3 regions of the Bradyrhizobium sp. CB82 genome follow, and region 2 is predicted to be linked to each of the others. Evidence: predicted binding sites of a transcription regulator. Region 2 holds the regulator's gene; each other region holds the start of a gene.
What was found. The regulator PhoB, encoded in region 2, activates phosphate uptake and scavenging genes when phosphate is short. The targets are predictions, from matches to a motif close to TGTCATNNANCTGTCAT.
Positions count from the first base shown of each region.

Region 1 (7,831 bases), 1.6 Mb from region 2:
GCTCACGCTCCATCCGCCGCTGGTGTTCGCCAGCGCGCGGGTCGTGATGACCCTGCGGTGGCCGCGATCGACGACGGCGAGCCGCCAGATATCGTTGCGATCGGCCCGCACACAGCGCGCGCCGGTACGGATCACGGCGCCGCGCTCCGCCGCATCCAGCGCGGTCAGGACGGTGAGCCTGGAATCATCGACGACGCAGTCCGAATATTCAAAGGCGGTGCCGAACGGCCGTCTCAACGCGTTGCCGACCGGATGATGCGTGATGTCGATGGTCGCGGACGGCGGCAAGCCGCCACGCCCTGCAAGGCGGTCGTAGAGCAGGAGACCGGCGCGCAGCAGCCAGGGCGGACGTTCGTCGGAATGCGCAGGGATCACGAAACGCATCGGACGAACCAGATGCGGGGCAATCGCGAGCCAGACCTTCCGCTCGGCCAGCGCCCGGCGCACGCGAGCAAAGCCGCGACGCTCCAGCACCGAGAGATCGCCGTGGATCAGGTGCGGCGTCGCCGAGGAGGCCGCGCCAGCGAGATCGCCCTGCTCGAACAGAATGACGCGAAGGCCGCGCCCGGCGGCGTCGCGCGCAATGCTGACGCCGTTCAGGCCGCCACCGATGATCGCGAGGTCGTAATCCGCCATGAAGCCGTCGTGAACGAACGAAGCAGGGACTTCGTCATCACTAGCGCATGATCCGGAAAAGTGTGTAGCGATTTTCCCTCGCGACAAACGCGGAACGCGTTTGCGCGGAGATCATGCGCAAACAGACGGCTAACGCGATCAGCGCTCTAGCCGGTCTTGAGCGCAAGCTCCATCGTCTCGGCGCGGCCGATGAGGCGGGCATATTGCCCGATCGGCAAGGGCTTGCCGAGCAGATAGCCCTGCACGCCGTCGCAGCCCTCCTTGGCGAGGAAGGCGAGTTGCTCGATCGTCTCGACGCCTTCTGCGATGATCGACATTTCGAGGCCATGACCGAGATCAATCACGGCGCGCACGATCGCGGCCGATTGGGGATTGCGGCCGAGATTGATCACGAAGGCGCGGTCGATCTTGATCTTGTCGAACGGGAACGCCTGGAGATAGCTCAGCGAGGAATAGCCGCTGCCGAAATCGTCCATCGAGATGCGCACCCCCAGCGCCTTCAGGCGGCGCAGCAGCGCGAGGCCGCGATCAAAATCCTCGATCAGCACGCCCTCGGTGATTTCGAGCTCGAGCCGGCCCGGGGAAAGCCCGGTCTCCAGCAGGATCGAGTGGACGAGGCCGACCACGTCGCCATGGGCAAACTGCGCCGGCGACAGGTTGACCGCGATCTGGAGCGGCTTGGCCCAGGAAGCCGCCTCGCGGCAGGCCTGACGCAGGATCCACTCGCCCATCTCGACGATCAGGCCGCTCTCCTCCGCTATGGGAATGAACTCGGCCGGCGAGACCTGGCCGCGGACCGGATGCTGCCAGCGCGCCAGCGCCTCGAAGCCGATGATCTCGCTCTCGGCGACAGTGTGGCCGGCGACACCCTGCGGCTGGAACGCCAGGGAGAGCTCGCCGTTCTTGATCGCCGTCGACAGGTCCTGGTGCAGCACGCGGCGGTCGCGGATCTGCTGGTCCATCTCGGGCTGGTAGAGGCTGATCGTGCCGCGCGACTTCTGCTTGGCGCGGAACAACGCCGCCCCGGCATTGGCGAGCAGCGAGGCGCCTTCCGCGCCATTGTGCGGAAAGACCGATATGCCAGTGGTGACCCCTGCGCGCACCGCGCGGCCGTCGATCTGGAATTCCTGGGCAAGGGCTTCACCGAGCTGGCGCGCCAGCGCAAGACCCGTCTCGGGCTGCTTGCCGTCGATGATCAGGCCGAACTCGTCGCCGGACAGCCGCGCGACCACGCCGCCGCGGGCAGCGTTCTGAAGCCGCTGGGCGACTTCGACCAGGAGCTTGTCGCCGAGCGCATGGCCGAAGACGTCGTTGACCTCCTTCAGCCCATCGAGATCGATGCAGAGCACGGCGAACTCCTCGTCAGTGCCCTCGCAGGCCTCGATCATCTGCGTCAGCGCCTGGAGGAAGGCGGCGCGATTGGGCAGGTCGGTCAGGCCGTCGTGATAGGCCATGTGCGCCATGCGCGACTCGGTCTGGCGGCGGTCGGTGACGTCCTCGTGGGTCTTGATCAGATATTCCGGCTCGCCGGCATCGCTGAGCACGGTGGCGCGGCGGGTGAGGAACAGCCGCAGACCATCCTTGGTCGAGATCGGATGCTCCTCGGTGATCATCCCCCGCTTCTTGATCGCGGCCTCGTCGCGGGCGATGATCAGCTTGGCCTCTTTGGCATTGAAGATGTCGGAAGCGGTCAGGCCAGTGGCATCCTCGCGCCTGCGGTTGAGGATCGTCTCCGCGCTGCGATTGGCGAGCAGATAGCGGCCGTCCTTGACCTGCTCAACGATGAGCGCGACCGGAATGTTGTCGACCACCAGCTCGAGGAATTTCTTGGTGCTCTCCAACTCCTCCGAGAGCGAGCGCCGGTTGGTGACGTCCTCGAACAGGGCGATGAGGAATTCGGGCTGGTTGTTCTGGTTGCGGGCGATCACGCGGACCGAGGACAGCACGCGGCTCTCCCTGCCCCGCTCGACCTTGATCTCGCTGCGGTACTGCCCCTCGGCCGACGCCAGCGCCGCGCGATCGGCCGCCTCGATGCTAGCTGCGGTGGCAGGGCGGAAGATCTCGTCGGCGCGCTTGCCGACGATGCGGTCGCGGGAGAAGCGCGAGAAGCGCTCGAAGGCGCGGTTGGCGAAGATATAGCGGCCGTCCTCGATGTTCTTCGCGGCCACGCAGACCGGGACGTTGTCGAGCACCGATTCGAGGAACTGCTTGGTGGAGGCAAGTTGCCGCGACAGGTTGCGCTGCTCGCTGACGTCGAGATGCGTCGCCACCGAGCCGCCATTCGGCAGCACGAAATATTTCACCAGGATGGCGCGCCCGTCGGGCAGCTCGGTGATCAGGCCGTTCGAGCTTGCCGCTTTCTCGTAGAACTCGTCGTCGGCCACGCCGAGCACGCCGCGATCACGGCACAGCTTGAGGATGTCTAGACCGGTCATGTCGGTCCAGAGATCCGACCGCGCCAGCCCGTAGATCTCGAGATAGCGGTCGTTGCAGAAGATGATCCGCGCTTGCGCATCGGTCATCAGCACGCCCTGGTTCAGATTGTTCAGCGCGGACGAGACGAAGGCATTGCGTCTGAGCTGTGTGCCCTGGGCCCGTCGCAACGCCGAGTGGATCCACAGCACGGAGGCCGCAAGAAACGAGCACACAGCGATGCCGCCGAGCAGAGCCTCCCAGAGCAGATTGGGATCGAGCCTGCCCAGATAGCTCGGCGGGGCGAAATTGTCGGGCAGCGCAAAGGCGCGCACGGGCGCAACCGTGCAGGCCAGGCACACCAGGGCCTGCACAGACGTCGGAATCGTGCCGCTCGCGTGCCAGTACTTGTCGGCCATCAGCCACCCGCGATTTCAACTCCGGATTGTCTGGCCTCACGGGTTGGGATCGGGTAAACGCCTGTCAGCACGACAGAAAAATGTGATGCCAGATGCGGCAATTGCCCTGACATGATAAATTCTTCCTTAATGGAGAGCCGCCTTGGATGCGGTTTATTAGGTCTCTCGGCCCTGCCGCTCACCGACCTCCCGTCCCACCATGGATAGAGTTGACTGCGTCGTCATCGGAGCGGGCGTGGTCGGGCTCGCGGTCGCGCGGCGGCTCGCCCAGGCCGGGCGCGAGGTGATCGTGCTGGAAGCGGCGGAAGCCATCGGCACCGTCACCTCCTCGCGCAACAGCGAGGTGATCCATGCCGGGATCTACTACCGGGCCGGGAGCTGGATGGCGCGGCTGTGCGTCAGCGGCAAGCATGCGCTCTACCGCTACTGCGCCGAGCGCGACATCCCGCACAAGAATTGCGGCAAGCTGATCGTCGCGACCAATCCGAAAGAGACCGAGAAGCTGCAATCGATCAAGGCGCATGCCGAGGCCAACGGCGTGCTCGACATGCAGATGCTCGCAGGCGACGCCGCGCGTGCGCTGGAGCCGGCGCTGGCTTGCGATGCCGCGTTGCTCTCGCCCTCGACCGGCATCATCGACAGCCACGCCTTTATGCTCTCGCTGCGCGGCGAGGCCGAAGCGGCGGGCGCTGCGTTCGCGTTTCACACGCCGCTGATCCGCGGCAAGGCATCCGGCGGCGTCATCGAAATCGATGCCGGCGGCGAGGCGCCGATGACGCTGCAATGCAGCCTGCTGGTCAACTCGGCAGGCCTTTCAGCGACGACGGTGGCGCGCAATATCGACGGCATGCCGCTCGACCGGATTCCGCCGGCCTATCTCGCCAAGGGCAACTATTTCAGCTGCAGCGCCAGGGCGCCGTTCTCACGGCTGATCTATCCCGTGCCCGAGCCCGGCGGACTCGGCGTGCACCTCACCCTGGACATGGCAGGCCAAGCGCGCTTCGGTCCCGACGTGGAGTGGATCGAAGCGATCGACTATGCCGTCGATCCCGCACGCGCAGAGCGATTCTATCCGGCGATCCGCAAATACTGGCCGGACCTGCCTGATGGTGCGTTGATGCCAAGCTATTCGGGCATACGGCCGAAGATCGTTCCGCCGGCGGTTGCCACGCAGGATTTCCTGATGCAGGGCCCGCGCGATCACGGCGTGGACGGCCTGATCAATCTCTTCGGTATCGAATCGCCCGGCCTGACGTCATCGCTTGCGATCGCCGACCACGTCGCCGAGCTCGCGAACATCTAGACGTCGCGCGAAGTTGATCGCGCAACGCTTCGCACCTCGACGCGGGATGAGTGCAACAGCTCTCATCCCTGCGCTAAGGGTACGAGATCAGGCTTGTTCATGTATGGAGGTTATTAGTGGAGCGTGTCGTCCGCGCCGTGCTTCAACCGCTCGATCTGGTCCTTGACCATCAACTTCCGGCGCTTCAACTCAACAATTTGCAGGTCGTCTGTTGAAAGGTGCACGAGAGCTTCGTGCAATTCGTTTTCGAGAAGTTTGTGTTTCCGCTCCAATTCAACAAGATGTGCCTGAATTGTCATTCGAAACCTCCTCGGTAGGGTTGAACCTCAGGATTCGATCCGGACAAACAAGTCTACATCACCGATTCGTTCTGTCGATGGGTATCCGTGGTCGTACTGTCATTTTTGAAAATTCATATGTAATGAACCGTGAGTAAGGAACTGCGACTAGAATCATCCATGATTTCAATGCCGCTTCCGCGACCGCGCCGAGATCCGCTTAAATATCTTGCGAGAGAACGTTGATAGAGGACCCAGATCGCTTGCGATCACGTCGCGCAAGGACGATACTTTCCACAGGCCTTCCACAGCCTTTCGCAACCTCATCGGGTTTTCCGGCTACCGCACATCATGACCAATGAAAACGAGCGCGAACTCGAAGCCGAGCTCGCCCGGTTGCAGCAGGAACACCGAGATCTCGATGCGGCGATCGATGCACTGCATCAATCGCCCGCGCCCGACCTGTTGCGGCTACAGCGCCTGAAGAAGCGCAAGCTGCTGTTGCGGGACCGTATCGCTTTCATCGAAGACCAGATCACGCCCGACATCATCGCCTGATTGCAGCCGGCATGCCCGACGCGTTTTCCGCGCATCGGATTCCTCTTGACTCAAAAAGAACAAAAGAAGAACATTCGATCATCAACCGCTTTCGGGGGAAATGCCATGTCCGCAGCCGTCTTCGACAACAGCCATTACGAACAAGCCTGCGATCAGGCGATCGCGATGTGTGACGGCAATCTGCGCAGCACCATCAAGGCGCTGATCATGGCCAACGAATATCTGGAAGCGGAGCTCGAGGAATTGCAGGCGGCAATTTCGGCCGGCTGCATTCCCGAGACGTCGCGCAACAAGCTGCGGAGCGCATCCAGCGCCGCGTGAGCCAACGAGCACTCGGAGCCGACCATGTCCGATGTCACCTATTACGTTGCACTGCCTTTCCTCATCGACGAAGACGGATCGCCGGTCGCCGGCGCGGCGGAGGAATGCCAGACCTCAGCCGCCGCGCTGCGGCGCGCCGAGATCCTGGCGCACGGGGCCGGCCATATCGGCGCGATCGCGTTCAGCCGCAGCGGCGACCCCATGACCGGCGAGTTCGGCGACGCCAAGCTGCTGCGCAGGTTCGGCAACGTGCCGGAAGACCTCAGCGCGCTGTAAAACGTATGAAAGTAAGTTGCGATCGCTGGGCTGGGTTCACGTCCACAAGGCGGGGAGAAGTGAATCCAGCCCTCGGCTCGTACCGGTTCAACCAAGACACATCATGCTCCAGCCTCATGCTCCGGCCTCGCTGCTGATCAGCCTGATCCGCGGCTCGTGCCGCCGCTGGGCCTTGCGGACGTACATGGCTGCGTCGGCTTCCTCCATTGCGCGGCCTGCCTTGGCGTGAGATCCGAGCAGCGCGACGCCGGCGGAGGCGCCCGCATTCACGCGATGGCCGCGAAAGACAAAGGACAGGTCGTCGATCGCCTGCTCGAGAGCCGCCGCCTTGGCCCTGGCGTCGGTCTCGCTGAGGTTCCACAACAAAAGCGCAAACTCGTCGCCGCCAAGGCGACCGACCACGTCTGAGGCGCGCACCTGCCGCGTCAGCGTGGCGGCTATCGCCTTGAGCATCTCATCACCGGCGGCATGACCGAAGCTGTCGTTGATGGGCTTCAAGCGGTCGACATCGAGCACGATCAGCGCGCCGCGAGCGGCGTAGCGCGTCATATAGGCGATCGCACGGTGAAGCTCGCGCTCGAAGCCGCGCCGGTTCGGGATGCCGAGCAGAAAGTCGGTATCGGCAGCAGCCTCGAGCTCGTCGATGCGTCGCTGCGCCTGGGCGAGCTTGGTGCGCAGACCGCGGATGATCGCGTCGGCTTGGTTCTTGGTCTCGTCCTCGGCGGCGGTCGCAGCGGACTGCTTGACTGGCCGCCTTGCGCGCCTGGCCGCGGGTTTGGATCGGCTCCCGCTGCTTTTCCGGCCCTTTTTTGCCTTCGCAGCGATCGCCCTTTTTGGTTTCTTCATGGGCATCCTGCTCAATGAAGGCTTGCGGGGATTCACCAAGACAGGATAGTGCATTCCCTTCTCCTTGCCACCGCCTTGCGAGCCGCCGGCCGGAACCGTTAATCTGGCCTCTGTTTCTGTATTCCCGAGCACAATTGACGTCATGACCGCGCCGATCGCCATCATCATGGGAAGCCAGTCGGATTGGGACACCATGCGGCATGCCGCCGATACGCTCACAGCGCTCGGTGTCGCCTGCGAAAGCCGCATCGTCTCGGCCCACCGCACTCCGGAACGGCTGTTCACCTTTGCCAAGGGCGCCAAGGCCGAAGGCTTCAAGGTCATCATCGCCGGCGCCGGCGGCGCCGCGCACCTGCCCGGCATGACGGCGGCGCTGACGGAACTGCCGGTGTTCGGCGTCCCCGTCGAATCCAAGGCGCTGAGGGGGGTCGATTCGCTCCACTCGATCGTCCAGATGCCTGCCGGCATCCCGGTCGGGACGCTCGCCATCGGCAAGGCGGGCGCGATCAACGCGGCGCTGCTGGCCGCGGCCGTGCTGGCCCTGTCCGATCCGGCGCTGTCCGATCGCCTCGTGGCCTGGCGCAAGGCACAGACTGATGCCGTGGCCGAGCGCCCGGAGGACAAGGCGTGACTGGCAGCAAACGGGTGAAGCTGAAGCCCGGCGACACGATCGGAATCCTCGGCGGCGGACAATTGGGACGGATGCTTGCGATGGCCGCGGCGCGGCTCGGCCTGCGCTGCCAGGTGTTCTCGCCCGATCCGGACTCACCGGCCTTCGACGT
Region 1 is NZ_CP121650.1:1,151,604-1,159,434, reverse strand. It holds gene QA640_RS05505 (glycerol-3-phosphate dehydrogenase) at 1-636, opposite strand, end outside; gene QA640_RS05500 (EAL domain-containing protein) at 783-3,467, opposite strand; gene QA640_RS05495 (NAD(P)/FAD-dependent oxidoreductase) at 3,667-4,770, shown strand; gene QA640_RS05490 (DUF465 domain-containing protein) at 4,884-5,069, opposite strand; gene QA640_RS05485 (DUF465 domain-containing protein) at 5,400-5,606, shown strand; gene QA640_RS05480 (hypothetical protein) at 5,712-5,927, shown strand; gene QA640_RS05475 (hypothetical protein) at 5,952-6,203, shown strand; gene QA640_RS05470 (GGDEF domain-containing protein) at 6,318-7,049, opposite strand; gene purE (5-(carboxyamino)imidazole ribonucleotide mutase) at 7,192-7,680, shown strand; gene QA640_RS05460 (5-(carboxyamino)imidazole ribonucleotide synthase) at 7,677-7,831, shown strand, end outside.
Region 1: the regulator PhoB is predicted to act here: its motif matches at 5,156-5,172, upstream of QA640_RS05490 (DUF465 domain-containing protein).

Region 2 (7,831 bases):
CGCCGACTGGTCCAAGGCGCCCGGCTACTACGTGATCCTGACCGACCAGCCCGGCGAGAAGTCCTGGCCGATCACCGCGGCGACCTTCATCCTCATGCACAAGGATGCGACCGACAAGGCGGCCTCGCAGGAAGCCATCAAGTTCTTCCGCTGGGCCTTCAAGAACGGCGGCAAGATGGCCGAGGAACTCGACTATATCCCGATGCCGGACAGCGTCGTCCAGCAGATCGAGAAGACCTGGGCCGCCGAGATCAAGAGCTGATCGCGACGTTGATGCTCGCGCTCCGTCACTTCCGGAGCGCGAGTGGCAAGATCGATCCCGGAAATCCCCTGGAATTCCGGGTCTGGTCCTTCGGGGCCATCCCGAATGACGCGGGACGGATCGTCGACAAGATCGCCTTCATCGGCGGCATGCAGATGACGTAAAGGTACCATAGGGGATCGGCGTGGCAGAGATGGCCGTTCAGAGCGATATCGTCGACGACGCCGGACCATATGACCGCGCCAAGGCCTTGAGCGCGTTCAAGCTCGGCGACTTGACCTTCTATTGGATCACACGGCTCAGCGCGATCTCGGTGCTGCTGATCCTCGGTGGCATCATCCTGTCGCTGATCGTCGGCGCCTTCCCCGCGATGAAAGAATACGGCCTGTCGTTCCTGTGGACGCAGCGCTGGGCGCCGTCGGCCGATCCGCCGGTGCTCGGCGCGCTCGGGCCGATGTACGGCACGCTCGTCACCTCCTTCATTGCGATGCTGATCGCCATCCCCGTCGGACTCGGCATTGCGATCTTCCTCACCGAGCTCTGCCCGCAATGGCTGCGCCGTCCGATCGGCATGGCGGTCGAGCTGCTCGCCGGCATTCCCTCGATCATCTACGGCATGTGGGGATTCTTCGTGCTGGGCCCGTTCCTGGCCAACACCTTTCAGCCCTTCATGATCAAGCTGTTCGATGGCGTTCCCGTGCTGGGCGCGATCTTCGCCGGCCCGCCGTCCTATCTCAGCCTGTTCAACGCCTCGCTGATCCTCGCGATCATGGTGCTGCCCTTCATCACCTCGATCTCGGTCGATGTATTCAAGACCGTGCCGCCGGTGCTGAAAGAGGCCGCCTACGGCGTCGGCTGCACCACCTGGGAGGTCGTGCGCAGCGTGGTGATCCCCTACACCCGCGTCGGCATCATCGGCGGCGTCATGCTGGCGCTGGGCCGCGCGCTCGGCGAGACCATGGCGGTGACCTTCATCATCGGCAACTCCTTCCGCATCCAGTCCTCGATCTTCGCGCCGGGCACCACGATCTCGGCGGCGATCGCATCCGAGTTCGCCGAGAGCGACGGCCTGCACCAGTCCGGCCTGATCCTGCTCGGCCTCCTGCTGTTTGTGCTGACGTTCTTCGTGCTGGCCGCAGCGCGGCTGATGCTGCTGCGGCTGGAAAAGAAGGCGGGGAAGTGACGTCATGAACCCGATCTATGTACGCCGCCGCCGCAAGGACATCGTCGTTCGCGGACTCTGCATCGCCGCCGCCGCCTTCGGCGTCACCTGGCTCGCACTGATCCTGATCACGCTGCTCTACAACGGCCTCGCCGGTCTGAACCTGCAGATCTTCGTCGCGGACACTCCGCCTCCAGGCTCGACCGAAGGCGGCCTGCGCAACGCGATCATCGGTTCGATCATCATGACCGTGATCGGCGTCGGCATTGGCGCGCCGCTCGGCCTGTTCGCCGGCACCTATCTCGCCGAATACGGCCGTAACGACAGGCTGACCTCGGTGATCCGCTTCATCAACGACATCCTGCTCAGCGCGCCCTCGATCATCATCGGCCTGTTCATCTATGGCGCAGTGGTGGTGCCGATGCGCGGCTTCTCGGCGATCGCCGGTGCGCTGGCGCTCGCCGTCATCGTGATCCCAGTCGTGCTGCGCACCACCGAGGATATGTTGCTCCTGGTGCCGAACGCATTGCGCGAGGCGGCTTCCGCGCTCGGCCTGCCGCGCTCGCTGGTCATCAAGAGGATCGCCTATCGCGCAGCGCGCTCGGGCCTCATCACGGGCGTGCTGCTCGCCACCGCGCGCGTCGCTGGTGAGACAGCGCCGCTGTTGTTCACCGCGCTCTCGAACCAGTTCAACAGCCTGAGCCTGACCAAGACGATGGCGAACCTGCCGGTCACCATCAACAATTTCGTGCAGAGCCCCTACGCCTACTGGAAGCAGCTGGCCTGGAGCGGGGCGCTGCTGATCACCCTGACCGTGCTTGCACTGAACATTGGCGCGCGCATCCTCGGCGCCGAGAGGACTGCAAAATGAGCGATCTGTCCGTTTCCGTAGGTTCCACCGGGCGTCAGGCGCCGCCGATACTGCCTGAGGCTCCGGCCAAGGTGACGGTGCGCAACCTCAATTTCTATTACGGCGAGCACCATGCGCTGAAGAACATCAACCTGACGCTCGGCACCAACCGCGTCACGGCGTTCATCGGTCCGTCCGGCTGCGGCAAGTCGACCCTGCTGCGCATCTTCAACCGGATGTACGATCTCTATCCGGGGCAGCGCGCCACCGGTCAGCTCATGCTCGATCAGACCAACATCCTCGACCCCAAGCTCGACCTCAACCTGCTGCGGGCCCGGGTCGGCATGGTGTTCCAGAAGCCGACGCCGTTTCCGATGACGATCTACGAGAACATCGCCTTCGGCATCCGCCTTTACGAGAAGATCTCCAAATCCGAGATGGACGACCGGGTCGAGAAGGCGCTGCGCGGCGGCGCGCTGTGGAACGAGGTCAAGGACAAGCTCAACGCCTCCGGCCTGTCGCTCTCCGGCGGCCAGCAGCAACGCCTCTGCATCGCCCGCACCGTGGCGGTGCGTCCCGAGGTGATCCTGTTCGACGAGCCATGCTCGGCGCTCGATCCGATCTCGACTGCCAAGGTCGAGGAGCTGATCCAGGAGCTAGCCGAGAGCTACACGATCGCGATCGTCACTCACAACATGCAACAGGCGGCGCGCGTCTCCGACAAGACCGCCTTCATGTATCTCGGCGAGCTGATCGAGTTCAACGAGACCAGCAAGATCTTCACGTCGCCCAGCGACCGGCGCACCCAGGACTACATCACCGGCCGCTTCGGCTGAGGAGACAGGAAATGGCTTCCGAACATACCGCAAAGGCTTTCGACACCGATCTCCAGGAGCTTACGCGGCTCGTTGCGGAGATGGGCGGCCTCGCCGAGCGCATGATCGTCGATTCCGTCGATGCGCTGATCCGCCGTGACGTCGCGCTCGGCCAGCGCGTGGTGGCAACCGACGCCGAGATCGATGCGCTTCAGAAGAAGATCGAGGAGCGCGCCGTGCTCACGATCGCGCGCCGCCAGCCGATGGCGGTCGACCTGCGCGAGATCGTCAGCGCCATGCGCGTTGCGACCGACCTGGAGCGGATCGGCGACCTCGCCAAGAACATGGGCAAGCGCGTCGCAGCGCTCGAGACCGATTTCCACCCGCTAAAGCTGTTCCGCGGTCTGGAACACATGACCGACCTCGTGCAGCAGCAGGTCAAGTCGGTGCTGGACGCCTATGCCGCGCATGACCTGCCGGCGGCGATGATGGTGTGGAAGGGCGACGAGGAGGTCGACGCGATCTGCACCTCGCTGTTCCGCGAGCTCCTCACCTACATGATGGAGGATCCGCGCAACATCTCGTTCTGCATCCACCTGATGTTCTGTGCCAAGAACATCGAGCGGATCGGCGACCATGCGACCAACATCGCCGAAACCGTCTTCTATATGATCGAAGGTCAGGCCATCGCGGACAAGCGTCCGAAGGGCGACATGACGACCTTCGCCACGACCGTGCCGAATACTTAAGGAGCGACGACGCCATGGGCGCACGCATTATGGTTGTTGAGGACGAGGAAGCGCTGACCGAGCTGTTGCGCTACAACCTCGAAGGCGACGGCTACGATGTCGAGACGGTGATGCGCGGCGACGACGCCGATACCCGTCTCAAGGAGCACATCCCCGATTTGATCGTGCTGGACTGGATGCTGCCGGGTCTGTCCGGCATCGAGTTGTGTCGCAGGCTTCGTACGAGGCCCGAGACCAAGCAGCTGCCGATCATCATGCTCACCGCGCGCGGCGAGGAGAGCGAGCGGGTGCGCGGGCTTGCCACCGGCGCCGACGACTACATCGTCAAGCCGTTCTCCGTGCCCGAGCTTCTCGCGCGCGTGAAGGGGCTTCTGCGGCGCGCGAGCCCCGAGCGGCTTGCCACCGTGCTCGCCTATGGCGACATCGAGCTCGACCGCGAGAAGCGCCGCGTCGCGCGCTCCGGACGGCCGATCGACCTCGGCCCGACCGAATATCGCCTCTTGGAGTTCTTCCTGGAGCATCCCGGCCGGGTGTTCTCGCGTGAGCAGTTGCTCGACAGCGTCTGGGGCCGCGACATCTATATCGACGAGCGCACCGTCGACGTCCACATCGGCCGCCTGCGCAAGCTGCTCAATCTCGGCCGCGAGCAGGACCCGATCCGCACCGTCCGCGGCGCCGGCTACGCGCTGGATGATCGGTTTGCGAAGGCCGAGCAGACGTAAAAAAGCGCGCCGGAGGCGCGCTGAATCTCCCGACCGAACGTCCCGGCCTAAAGCCGGGACGTTGCCGTTTGTGACAGGGTCAGCGCGTACCCGGCTTCGTCGGTGCGCGCCGGCGATCGGCTGCCGGCTGGTAGGCGACGCGCGAGTGCTGCGCGCAGTAGGGCAGCCCCGAGAGCGATTTGCCGCCGCAGAAGAAGAAGTCCGGGCTCGAGGGATCGCCGACCGGCCAGTGACAGGTCGCTTCGTTGAGCTCGAGCAGCGACAGGCGCTGGCTCATCGGAACGACATTGTCATAGGTGATCGGGTCGGGCTCGACCTCGACCTCGAAGGCCTGCGCGAGTGCGGTGTTGCCGCGGGCAATCGGGCGGCTCACCCGCATCATGTGCTGTGCTGGGCGCGCCTTGCGCGGCCGGGGAGCCGCCGAGGACGGGCTCTTGGCGCGGCCGGACAGGCCCAGCCGGTGCACCTTGCCGATTACGGCGTTGCGCGTCACATTTCCGAGCTCGGCAGCGATCTGGCTGGCCGAAAGCCCGGCTTCCCAGAGCTTTCTCAATTGCTCGACGCGATCGTCGGACCAGGTCAAAACCGTCATTGCACCCTTTCCTTCGCCGCACGGTCAGCCAATCCTTGGGCCGCGTGGCGATGTCTAAGCCTCGAAAAACCCGTGCTGCCAGAATCCCTTAAGGCTCGCCGGGCGCGATCGAGGCACCCGAACGTTACGCCGGTACAGGAGGACTTAGAGGATCAGAACTGCTGCACGAGATGTCGTATCTGACAGGGGAAACGCTACAATATGGCGTGACTCCCGCGCAAGAGTCTGCGGCTCCGCGTCCACATGTTCCGTAGTAAAAACCCCTCAAAATCACCACCGCAAGACTACGGGTCGCGTGGCCTACAGGGCCTTCTGGCGGCATTGACAGCGGTTTTTCCAAGCATAAAATAGTGACACGTGCCGCCCTTAAAAGGCGGCACGTTTCGTTTTCCGGGCAGGTCAATGATGCGCTGCGCAACGCAGTCTCGTGAGCCGGCCTCAACATTCAAGTGACCGTCATGACCAACAGCGCCGCGACGCATCTGCTTCCCGTCTTCGCCAGGGCCGAGCTCGGCTTCGAGCGCGGCGAGGGCTGCTGGCTGGTCGCGACCAATGGCGAGCGCTATCTCGACTTCACCTCGGGCGTCGCCGTGAATGCGCTGGGCCACGCGCATCCCGCTTTGGTCAAGGCCTTGCAGGAGCAGGCCACGAAACTCTGGCACATGTCGAACCTGTTCCAGAGCCCTGATGGCGAGAAGCTCGCGGTCAGGCTCTGCAACGAGAGCTTTGCGGACTTCGTGTTCTTCTGCAATTCCGGCGCCGAGGCAATGGAATGCGTGATCAAGGTGGTGCGCCGCTATCACGCCTCCAAGAGTCATCCCGAGCGCTACCGCATGATCACTTTCGAGGGGGCCTTCCATGGCCGCACGCTGGCAACCCTCGCCGCCACGGGGGCTGCAAAATATCTCGAAGGTTTTGGTCCGCCGATGGACGGGTTCGACCAGGTGCCGCATGGCGATCTCGAAGCCGTCAAGAAGGCCATCGGCCCGCAGACCGCGGGCATCCTGATCGAGCCGATCCAGGGCGAGGGTGGCGTGCGCTCGGCGCCTCCCGCCTTCTATCGTGCTCTGCGCCAGCTCTGCGACGAGCATGGCCTTCTGCTCGCCTTCGACGAGGTGCAGACCGGCATGGGCCGCACCGGCGATCTCTTCGCGCATCGCCGCCTCGGCGTGACCCCGGACGTGATGTCGCTCGCGAAAGCACTCGGCGGCGGCTTTCCGATCGGCGCGTGCCTTGCGACGGCCGAGGCGGCATCCGGCATGACGCCGGGCTCTCACGGCTCGACCTTCGGCGGCAATCCGCTCGCTGTCTCCGCGGCGAACGCCGTGCTCGACGTCATGCTCAAGCCCGGCTTCTTCGATCACGTGCAGAAGATGTCGCTGCTGCTCAAGCAGAAGCTCGCCTCCGTGATCGACCGCCATCCCGAAATCGTCAGCGAGGTGCGCGGCGAGGGGCTCTTGATCGGCATCAAGGCCGTGGTGCCCTCGGGCGACCTCGTCACGACCTTGCGCGACGAAAAGCTGCTCACCGTCGGCGCCGGCGACAATGTCGTGCGCTTCCTGCCGCCTTTGATCGTCACGGAAGGCGAGATCGAGGAAGGCGTCGCGCGGCTCGAGCGCGCCTGCACGGCGATCGCATCCAGTCTCAAGACACGGGCGGCAAGCTGATGAGCAAGACGCCCAAGCACTTCCTGGACATCAACGAGCTGCCGCTGTCCGAGCTCAAGAGCATGCTCGCCGCCTCCTCCGCCATGAAGGCGAAGCAGAAGGCGCATCAGCCGGTCAAGCCGCTGGAGGGCAGGACGCTGGCGATGATCTTCGAGCGCCCGTCGACGCGAACGCGGGTGTCGTTCGATGTCGCCATGCGCCAGCTCGGTGGCGAGCCCATCATGCTCACCGGTGCCGAGATGCAGCTCGGCCGCGGCGAGACCATCGCCGACACCGCGCGCGTGCTGTCGCGTTATGTCGATGCGATCATGATCCGCATCCTCAATCACGATGCGCTGCTCGAGCTCGCAGCGAACGCGACCGTGCCGGTCATCAACGGGCTGACGCGGCGCTCGCATCCCTGTCAGGTGATGGCCGACCTCATGACCTATGAGGAGCATCGCGGGTCGATCGAGGGCAAGACGGTGGCCTGGACCGGCGACGACAACAACGTTCTCGCCTCCTGGGCGCATGCCGCCGAGCGCTTCAAGTTCAACCTCAATGTCGCGACCCCGCCGGAGCTCGCGCCGAAAAAGGCGATGCGGGACTGGGTCAAGGCGACGGGCGCCCCGATCATGCTGGGCACCGATCCGGAGGCAGCGGTGCGCGGCGCCGATTGCGTCGTCACCGACACCTGGGTCTCGATGGGCGACAAGGAAGGCGAGCACCGTCACAACGTGCTCAAGCCATACCAGGTCAACGCCAAGCTGATGTCGCTCGCCAAGCCCGACGCGCTGTTCATGCACTGCCTGCCCGCCCATCGCGGCGAGGAAGTCACTGACGAGGTGATCGATGGCCCGCAATCCGTCGTGTTCGACGAGGCCGAGAACCGCCTGCACGCGCAGAAGGGCATCTTGGCCTGGTGTTTTGATGCGGTGAAATAGGTCCGGATCGCCGTCCTGGCAAAAGTCAGGATCCATTACCACCGGCTGTAGTTTGGCGAGATTGGTGATTGCCAGCTCGCGCTGCGACT
Region 2 is NZ_CP121650.1:8,802,989-8,810,819, reverse strand. It holds gene pstS (phosphate ABC transporter substrate-binding protein PstS) at 1-262, shown strand, start outside; gene QA640_RS41765 (hypothetical protein) at 274-426, shown strand; gene pstC (phosphate ABC transporter permease subunit PstC) at 456-1,445, shown strand; gene pstA (phosphate ABC transporter permease PstA) at 1,450-2,295, shown strand; gene pstB (phosphate ABC transporter ATP-binding protein PstB) at 2,292-3,110, shown strand; gene phoU (phosphate signaling complex protein PhoU) at 3,122-3,838, shown strand; gene phoB (phosphate regulon transcriptional regulator PhoB) at 3,853-4,560, shown strand; gene QA640_RS41735 (GcrA family cell cycle regulator) at 4,640-5,152, opposite strand; gene QA640_RS41730 (aspartate aminotransferase family protein) at 5,611-6,819, shown strand; gene argF (ornithine carbamoyltransferase) at 6,819-7,742, shown strand.

Region 3 (7,831 bases), 800 kb from region 2:
ATCGCTGGAGCATGAGATCGCGTTCCGCCCGGCGCGCGTCCTGATGCAGGATTTCACCGGCGTGCCGGCCGTGGTCGACCTCGCCGCGATGCGCAATGCGATGCAGAAGCTCGGCGGCGACGCCGAGAAGATCAATCCGCTGGTGCCCGTCGATCTCGTCATCGACCATTCCGTGATCGTTAACTTCTTCGGCGACAACAAGGCTTTCGCCAAGAACGTCACCGAGGAATACAAGCAGAACCAGGAGCGCTACGAGTTCCTGAAGTGGGGCCAGAAGGCGTTCTCGAACTTCTCCGTCGTGCCGCCCGGCACCGGCATCTGCCACCAGGTCAATCTCGAATATCTGGCCCAGACCGTCTGGACCAAGAAGGAGAAGATGACGGTCGGCAAGAAGACCGGCACCTTCGAGGTCGCCTATCCCGATTCGCTGGTCGGTACCGACTCCCACACCACCATGGTCAACGGCCTCGCCGTGCTCGGCTGGGGCGTCGGCGGCATCGAGGCGGAGGCCTGCATGCTCGGCCAGCCGCTGTCGATGCTGCTGCCGAACGTCGTCGGCTTCAAGCTCAAGGGGCAGCTCAAGGAAGGCGTCACCGCGACCGACCTCGTTCTCACCGTGACGCAGATGCTGCGCAAGCTCGGTGTCGTCGGCAAGTTCGTCGAGTTCTTCGGCCCCGGTCTCGATAATCTCTCGGTCGCCGACAAGGCCACGATCGGCAACATGGCGCCCGAATACGGTGCGACCTGCGGCTTCTTCCCGGTCGATGCCGCCGCGATTGATTACCTCAAGACCTCCGGCCGCGCCTCGGCGCGCGTCGCGCTGGTGCAGACCTATGCCAAGGCGCAGGGTCTGTTCCGCACCGCCAAGTCGCCGGACCCGGTGTTCACTGAGACGCTCACGCTCGACCTCGGAGACGTCGTGCCGTCGATGGCAGGTCCGAAGCGTCCCGAAGGCCGCATCGCGCTGCCCTCCGTGTCGGAAGGTTTCTCGCTGGCAATGGCCAACGAGTACAAGAAGGGCGATGACGCCGAGAAGCGCTACGCGGTCGAGGGCAAGAACTTCGAGCTCGGCCATGGCGACGTCGTGATCGCGGCGATCACCTCCTGCACCAACACCTCCAATCCGAGCGTGCTGATCGGCGCCGGCCTGCTGGCGCGCAATGCGGCCAAGAAAGGCCTGAAGGCGAAGCCCTGGGTGAAGACCTCGCTCGCGCCGGGCAGCCAGGTCGTCGCCGAATATCTCGCCAATTCGGGCCTGCAGTCCGATCTCGACAAGGTCGGCTTCAACCTGGTCGGTTTCGGCTGCACCACCTGCATCGGCAATTCCGGTCCGCTGCCGGAGGAAATCTCGAAGTCGATCAACGACAACGGCATCGTCGCGGCCGCCGTGCTCTCCGGCAATCGCAATTTCGAAGGCCGCGTCTCGCCGGACGTGCAGGCGAACTATCTGGCCTCGCCGCCGCTCGTCGTCGCCCACGCGCTCGCGGGCAGCGTGACCAAGAACCTCGCCACCGAGCCACTCGGCGAGGGCAAGGACGGCAAGCCGGTGTACCTGAAGGACATCTGGCCGACGACCAAGGAGATCAACGCCTTCATGAAGAAATTCGTGACCGCATCGATCTTCAAGAAGAAGTATGCCGACGTGTTCAAGGGCGACACCAACTGGCGCAAGATCAAGACGGTCGAGAGCGAGACCTATCGCTGGAACATGAGCTCGACCTATGTGCAGAACCCGCCCTACTTCGAAGGCATGAAGAAGGAGCCGGAGCCGGTCACCGATATCGTCGAGGCGCGCATCCTCGCGATGTTCGGCGACAAGATCACCACCGACCACATCTCGCCTGCAGGCTCGATCAAGCTCACCTCGCCGGCCGGCAAGTATCTCAGCGAGCATCAGGTGCGTCCGGCCGACTTCAACCAATACGGCACGCGGCGCGGCAACCATGAGGTGATGATGCGCGGCACGTTTGCCAACATCCGCATCAAGAACTTCATGCTGAAAGGCGCTGACGGAAATATTCCGGAAGGCGGCCTGACAAAGCACTGGCCTGATGGCGAGCAGATGTCGATCTACGACGCGGCGATGAAGTATCAGCAGGAGAGCGTGCCGCTGGTGGTGTTTGCCGGCGCCGAATACGGCAACGGTTCGTCGCGCGACTGGGCCGCGAAGGGCACGCGTCTGCTCGGTGTCCGTGCCGTGATCTGCCAGAGCTTCGAACGCATCCATCGCTCCAACCTGGTCGGCATGGGCGTGCTGCCGCTGACCTTCGAGGAGGGCGCCTCCTGGCAGTCGCTTGGTCTGAAGGGCGATGAGAAGGTTACGCTGCGCGGCCTCGTCGGCGACCTCAAGCCGCGCCAGAAGCTGACCGCCGAGATCGTCTCGGCCGACGGCTCCCTGCAGCGCGTTTCGCTGCTCTGCCGCATCGATACGCTGGACGAACTCGACTACTATCGCAACGGCGGCATCCTGCACTATGTGCTGCGCAAACTCGCTGCGTAAGCGCGGATTTGTGAACGATGGCTCACTGCGAAGTGAGTAGAAGGTTGAGCAAAGGCGGCCTATCAAGGGTCGCCTTTGTTCGTTTGCGGTATGTTCCGATGGGCGCGTCCGGCGAAAGATCTTCGTCTCGGACGATGCGGAGCGTACCCGCGCGCGGGACTTCTCCGTAAGGCTTGTCCGTAAGACTACGGTGACCAATCGGCGATAAGATTTCTCCTCGACATCAGCAAGGTGTGCGGCGTTCAACATGACTATGATGGCCTCTGGTTTGATTTCGCGATGGTCAGGTGCGATCTGGTCAGGTGCGATCTGGTCAAGTGCGATCTGGTCAAGTGCGATCTGGTCAAGTGCACTTGGCGTCTGCGCAATCATCGCCGTCATCCGTCCCGCCCACGCCGATCCCCGCGCGGTGGTCGAGCTCTTCACCTCGCAGGGCTGCTCGTCCTGTCCGCCCGCCGACAAAATCATCGGCGAACTCTCCAACGATCCCTCGATCATCGCGCTGAGCATGCCGATCGACTACTGGGATTATCTCGGCTGGAAGGACACGCTGGCGGATTCGCGTTTCTCGGCGCGGCAGCGCGCCTATTCCCGCATGCGCGGCGACCGCGAGGTCTACACGCCGCAAGTCGTGGTCAACGGCTCCGCGCATGTCATTGGCAGCGACCGCGCCGGCATCGAGAGCGCGATCGAGAAGACCGCCAAGGGAGACACCGTGATGAGCGTGCCGGTGTCGATGTCGCTTGCAGGCAAGCAGCTCAACGTCTCGGTAGCGGCGAGCAAGGAGGCGGCGGTCTCGCATGGCGAGGTCTGGATCTGCTCGATCACCAGGGCGGTGCCGATCTCGATCAGCCGTGGCGAAAATCGCGGGCAGCAGATCACCTACCACAACGTGGTGCGCAACCTGCTGAAGGTCGGTGACTGGAACGGTACTCCGGAAAGCTGGACCGTGCCGCTGGAAAACCTCACGCGCGAGGGCGTCGACGGTGCGGTCGTCTACGTCCAGGATGGCAACCGCGAGAAGCCGGGACCGATGCTGGGCGCGGCGTACACGTCACTGCACTGATTACTCAACTCAGCCGCCAACGCGCGGCATTCCGGTCATTCAGGGCTCGCGCCATCGCGCCCCATCGCGCAATGTGGAATGACAGCGAGCAGAAACACCCCCACAACAAAAAAGGACCAACTCGCGTTGGCCCTTCCTTTGTGCGAACAGGCCCGATCCCGACGACCCCGGGGGGCTGGGGGCTGAGGAATCCGGAACCGAAAGGACCGGGCCAACGCACACGAATCTTTTCGCAGTGCAGGGCGGCAGGCGCTGGGCGGAAAAGCGGCGAGACTATGATTCCTGCTAACGATCCCGTGACGGTATGTCGCGAGCGGGTTCCACAGCCGGGAGGTGTGTTTGCGGTGCGATGTGCAGCCGCGCGGTTGGCGCCCCTTGCGGCGGGCCGCGGTTGGCGCAATCATGCAACTGTCATGATCCGCGGGACGGGCACGGTTTTTACGGCCGCCGGTCACGTGTCGGAGCGACAGGGAGGCGCCCATGAGTCTGATGCCGGAGGATGCCGATCCGAGCGAGCAGCGCGCAGTGGCGCGGAGCGCCGCTGCGGGTTCCCAGGCAGGCCGGGTGACGTTCAACCGGCCCGAATTGCATCGCATCCTCAACCTCTATGGCCGCATGGTCGCCGACGGCGAGTGGCGCGACTATGCCATCGATTTCCTGAGAGACCGTGCCGTGTTCTCGGTCTATCGCCGCGCCTCCGAAGTGCCGATCTACCGCATCGAGAAAGACCCGCGGCTCGCGCGCAAGCAGGGCATGTACAGCGTGATCTCGGCGACCGGCCTGATCCTGCGCCGCGGCCACGAGCTCGAGCGCGTGCTGCTCGCGATCGACCGCAAGCTGGCGGTGGTGTAGCGGCTCGATTAAGTCATCGGCACTGGCGGTGGTGCGACAAGGGCATCGCAGCCCGGATGGAGCGGAAGCGAAATCCGGGGTTAATCCACATGCGGGGCGTTCCCGGATTGCGCTTCGCCTACCTCTCCGGCACGCTCGTTGCGCCCTCGCCGAGTTCGCGCTGCATCATCACCGTGTCCAGCCAGCGGCCGAACTTCAGGCCGACATTGGGATGCGTGCCGATCATCTTGAAGCCGGCGCTGGTGTGTACCCCGATCGAGCCGGCATTGGCGGAATCGCCGATCACGGCGATCATCTGGCGGAAGCCGCGCGCCTCGCATTCGACGATCAGGCGTTGCAACAGCGCCGAGCCGATGCCGCGTCGATGGAACGACGGATCGAGATAGATCGAGTTCTCCACCGTGAAGCGATAGGCCGGCCGCGGCCGGTAGGCGCCGGCATAGGCGTAGCCGGCGATCCGGTTCTCGAGCACGGCCACGAAATACGGGTAGCCTCCATCCGCCAGCGCGCGGTAGCGGCGCGTCATCTCGGCGAGGTCGGGTGGTTCGAGCTCGAAGGTCGCAGTGCCGTGGCGCACGGCGTGCTCGTAGATGGCGGTGACGGCGGGAAGATCGGCCTCGGTCGTGGGCCTGATTTCAGGTGCAGACATGGGGGGAGATTAGAGCCTCCCCGCGGCGGCCGGAAGGGGGCAACACCGCTTCCCCCATCGTCATTGCGCGCCACCGGGTCCGCGCGTAGCGCGGCCCGATGACAGGCTCAGCGAACCAATCCAGAAATGTATCCGTGGAAGGTGGATTGCTTCGTCGCGGAGCCTGTCATCCGGCCCGCCGAAGGCGGGACCGGGTGGCTCCTCGCAACGACGGAGTTAGCGGATGCGACCTCGCCCAAACGAAAACCCCGGCCTTGCGGCCGGGGTTCGTGTTGCTCACTCGTATCGGCGCCTAGTCGCGCTGGCCGAGCAGCTGCAGCAGCAGCGTGAACAGGTTGATGAAGTTCAGGTAGAGCGACAGCGCACCGGTGATCGCCGCACGTTCGGCAATGTCACCGCCGGCCGAGGCGTAGCCGTAGATGTAGTCGTTCTTCAGCCGCTGGGTGTCCCAGGCGGTGAGGCCCGCGAACACCAGCACGCCGACCACCGACACGATGAACTGCAGCGCCGAGCTCGCCAGGAACAGGTTGACGAGGCTCGCGATGATGATGCCGATCAGGCCCATGAACAGGAACGATCCCATTCCGCTCATGTCACGTTTGGTGGTGTAGCCATAGAGGCTCAGCGCGCCGAAGGTGGCCGCGGTGATGAAGAACACCCGCACGATCGAGGTGTGCGTGAACACCAGGAAGATCGAGGACAGCGAGATGCCCATCAGCGCCGAGAACACCCAGAACAGGATCTGGGCGGTCGAGGGGGCGAGGCGGTTGATGCCGGCCGAGATCACGAACACCATGGCGAGCGGCGCCAGGATGAACAGCCATTTCAGCGGGCTCACGAACATCGCGTAGCCGAACGGCGTCAGGAACGCGTTGCCGATCTTCGCGGCGGCGCCCGACGGGTCGTTGGTCACGGCCGCCATGTAGACACCGAGCGCGGCGAGGCCGGTGATGGCCAGGCCGACGCTCATGTAATTGTAGATGCGCAGCATGTATGCGCGCAGGCCGGCATCGACCGTCGCGGCGTCGACACGCCCGGCGGCTCTGCCGAAAGGAGAAGCGTAGTTGCGGTCTAGGTCCGACATGGTCGAATTCCCGTTGGTTGGCCGGGACGCAAGGGTTGGCGCCGCCGGGTCGTCAAAACTCTATCTCGGATACCGATGTCTGCCGACATTAATTTTGCATAACAATCGGGGATCCGAACCCACTCGATATGTGGGAAACTAACACATTCACTGCAAGCGTTCACGCGCGGCTGAATGTCGCCTGGACGCGCAATCCCGACGCGCGGCCGTGGTTAACCCCGGAAAATTCCTCGATTGGGGGGTACCGCGCCGCTGCCCGCTTCAATTTGTCACAAATTCCGTAACACCGTGGCGGGTTTTTGGTTCAACGCCAGCAGCGTCCCGGCAAGCCCGAGCCCGACCGTGACGACAAGCGCGGAGGCGACCACGCCGGCCGCGCTGCCGGCCTGCCAGACGAAGCTCAGCGTCATCAGCCGGGTCACGATCATCCAGGCCGCGATGCTGCCGGCGATGACGCCGAACACGGCGGTGGCGAGCCCGATCAGGAGATATTCGAGCGCATAGGCGCCGAGCAGCCGCAGCCGTGTGGCGCCCAGCGTCTTCAGGATCACGGCGTCGTAGACCCGGTGACGATGGCCGGCGGCGAGCGCGCCGCCCAGCACCAGGACGGCCGAGATCAGCGTCACCGCGCTGGCGCCGCGGATCGCCAGCGTGAGATTGGTGACGACCGAGCCGACCGTCTCCATGACCTCGCGGACCCGCACGCTCGTCACCATCGGATAGGCATCGGCGACCTCTTTGATGATGCGTCCGTCGCCGGCCGCATCGCCGCCCTGCTCGGTCAGGGTGGCGATATGGGTGTGCGGCGCGCCCTTGAAGGCATTGGGCGAGAACACCAGAACGAAATTGATGCCGAGCCCCTGCCAGTCGATGTTGCGCAGGTTGGAGATCTTTGCGGGAATGTCCCGGCCGAGCACGTTGACGACGATCTCGTCGCCGAGCTTGAGCCCGAGCCCGTCGGCGATCTTCTTCTCCATCGAGACCAGCGGCGGGCCGGAATAGTCGGCGCGCCACCATTCGCCGTCGACCACCTTGGAGCCCTTCGGCAGCTCGCTGGTATAGGTCAGGCCGCGGTCGCTTTGCAGCACCCACTCGGCGTCGGTCGCAGGCTTGAGCTCCTCGGCCTTGACGCCGCGCGCGGCGACGATGCGGCCGCGCAGCATCGGCACGTCCTCAACCTTCGCCCCCGGCGCGATCTGGCGCAGATAGCCGTCGAACCGCTCGGCTTGCGCGCTCGGAATATCGATGAAGTAGAACGACGGCGCCCGGTCCGGCAGCGCCGCGAGAAACTGCCGGCGCAGATTGCCGTCGATCTGGGTGATGGTGACGAGGACAGCGAGCCCGAGCCCCAGCGAGAGCACGACCGACGGCGTCAGCGCTCCCGGACGGTGGATGTTGGCGACCGCAAGCCTCAGCATCGGCAGCCGCGTGCGCGGCAATCGCCGCGCGACGGCCATCAAGAGGCCCGCAATGCCGCGCAGCACCGCAAACACCACGACAGACGAGAGCACGAATACCGTGGCGATGCGCTTGTCGAAGGACAGCCCGATCACGACTGCGACGAGAAGCGCGACCACCACGGCCATGAAGGCGAGATAACGCCAGCGCGGCCGGTGCCATTCGGCGCTGATCGTGTCGCGAAACAGCGCGGCCACCGGCACGTCATGGACGCGCCCGAGC
Region 3 is NZ_CP121650.1:364,187-372,017, forward strand. It holds gene acnA (aconitate hydratase AcnA) at 1-2,500, shown strand, start outside; gene QA640_RS01770 (DUF1223 domain-containing protein) at 2,748-3,566, shown strand; gene QA640_RS01775 (DUF2794 domain-containing protein) at 4,047-4,418, shown strand; gene QA640_RS01780 (GNAT family N-acetyltransferase) at 4,537-5,067, opposite strand; gene QA640_RS01785 (Bax inhibitor-1/YccA family protein) at 5,360-6,151, opposite strand; gene QA640_RS01790 (FtsX-like permease family protein) at 6,421-7,831, opposite strand, start outside.
Region 3: the regulator PhoB is predicted to act here: its motif matches at 3,965-3,981, upstream of QA640_RS01775 (DUF2794 domain-containing protein).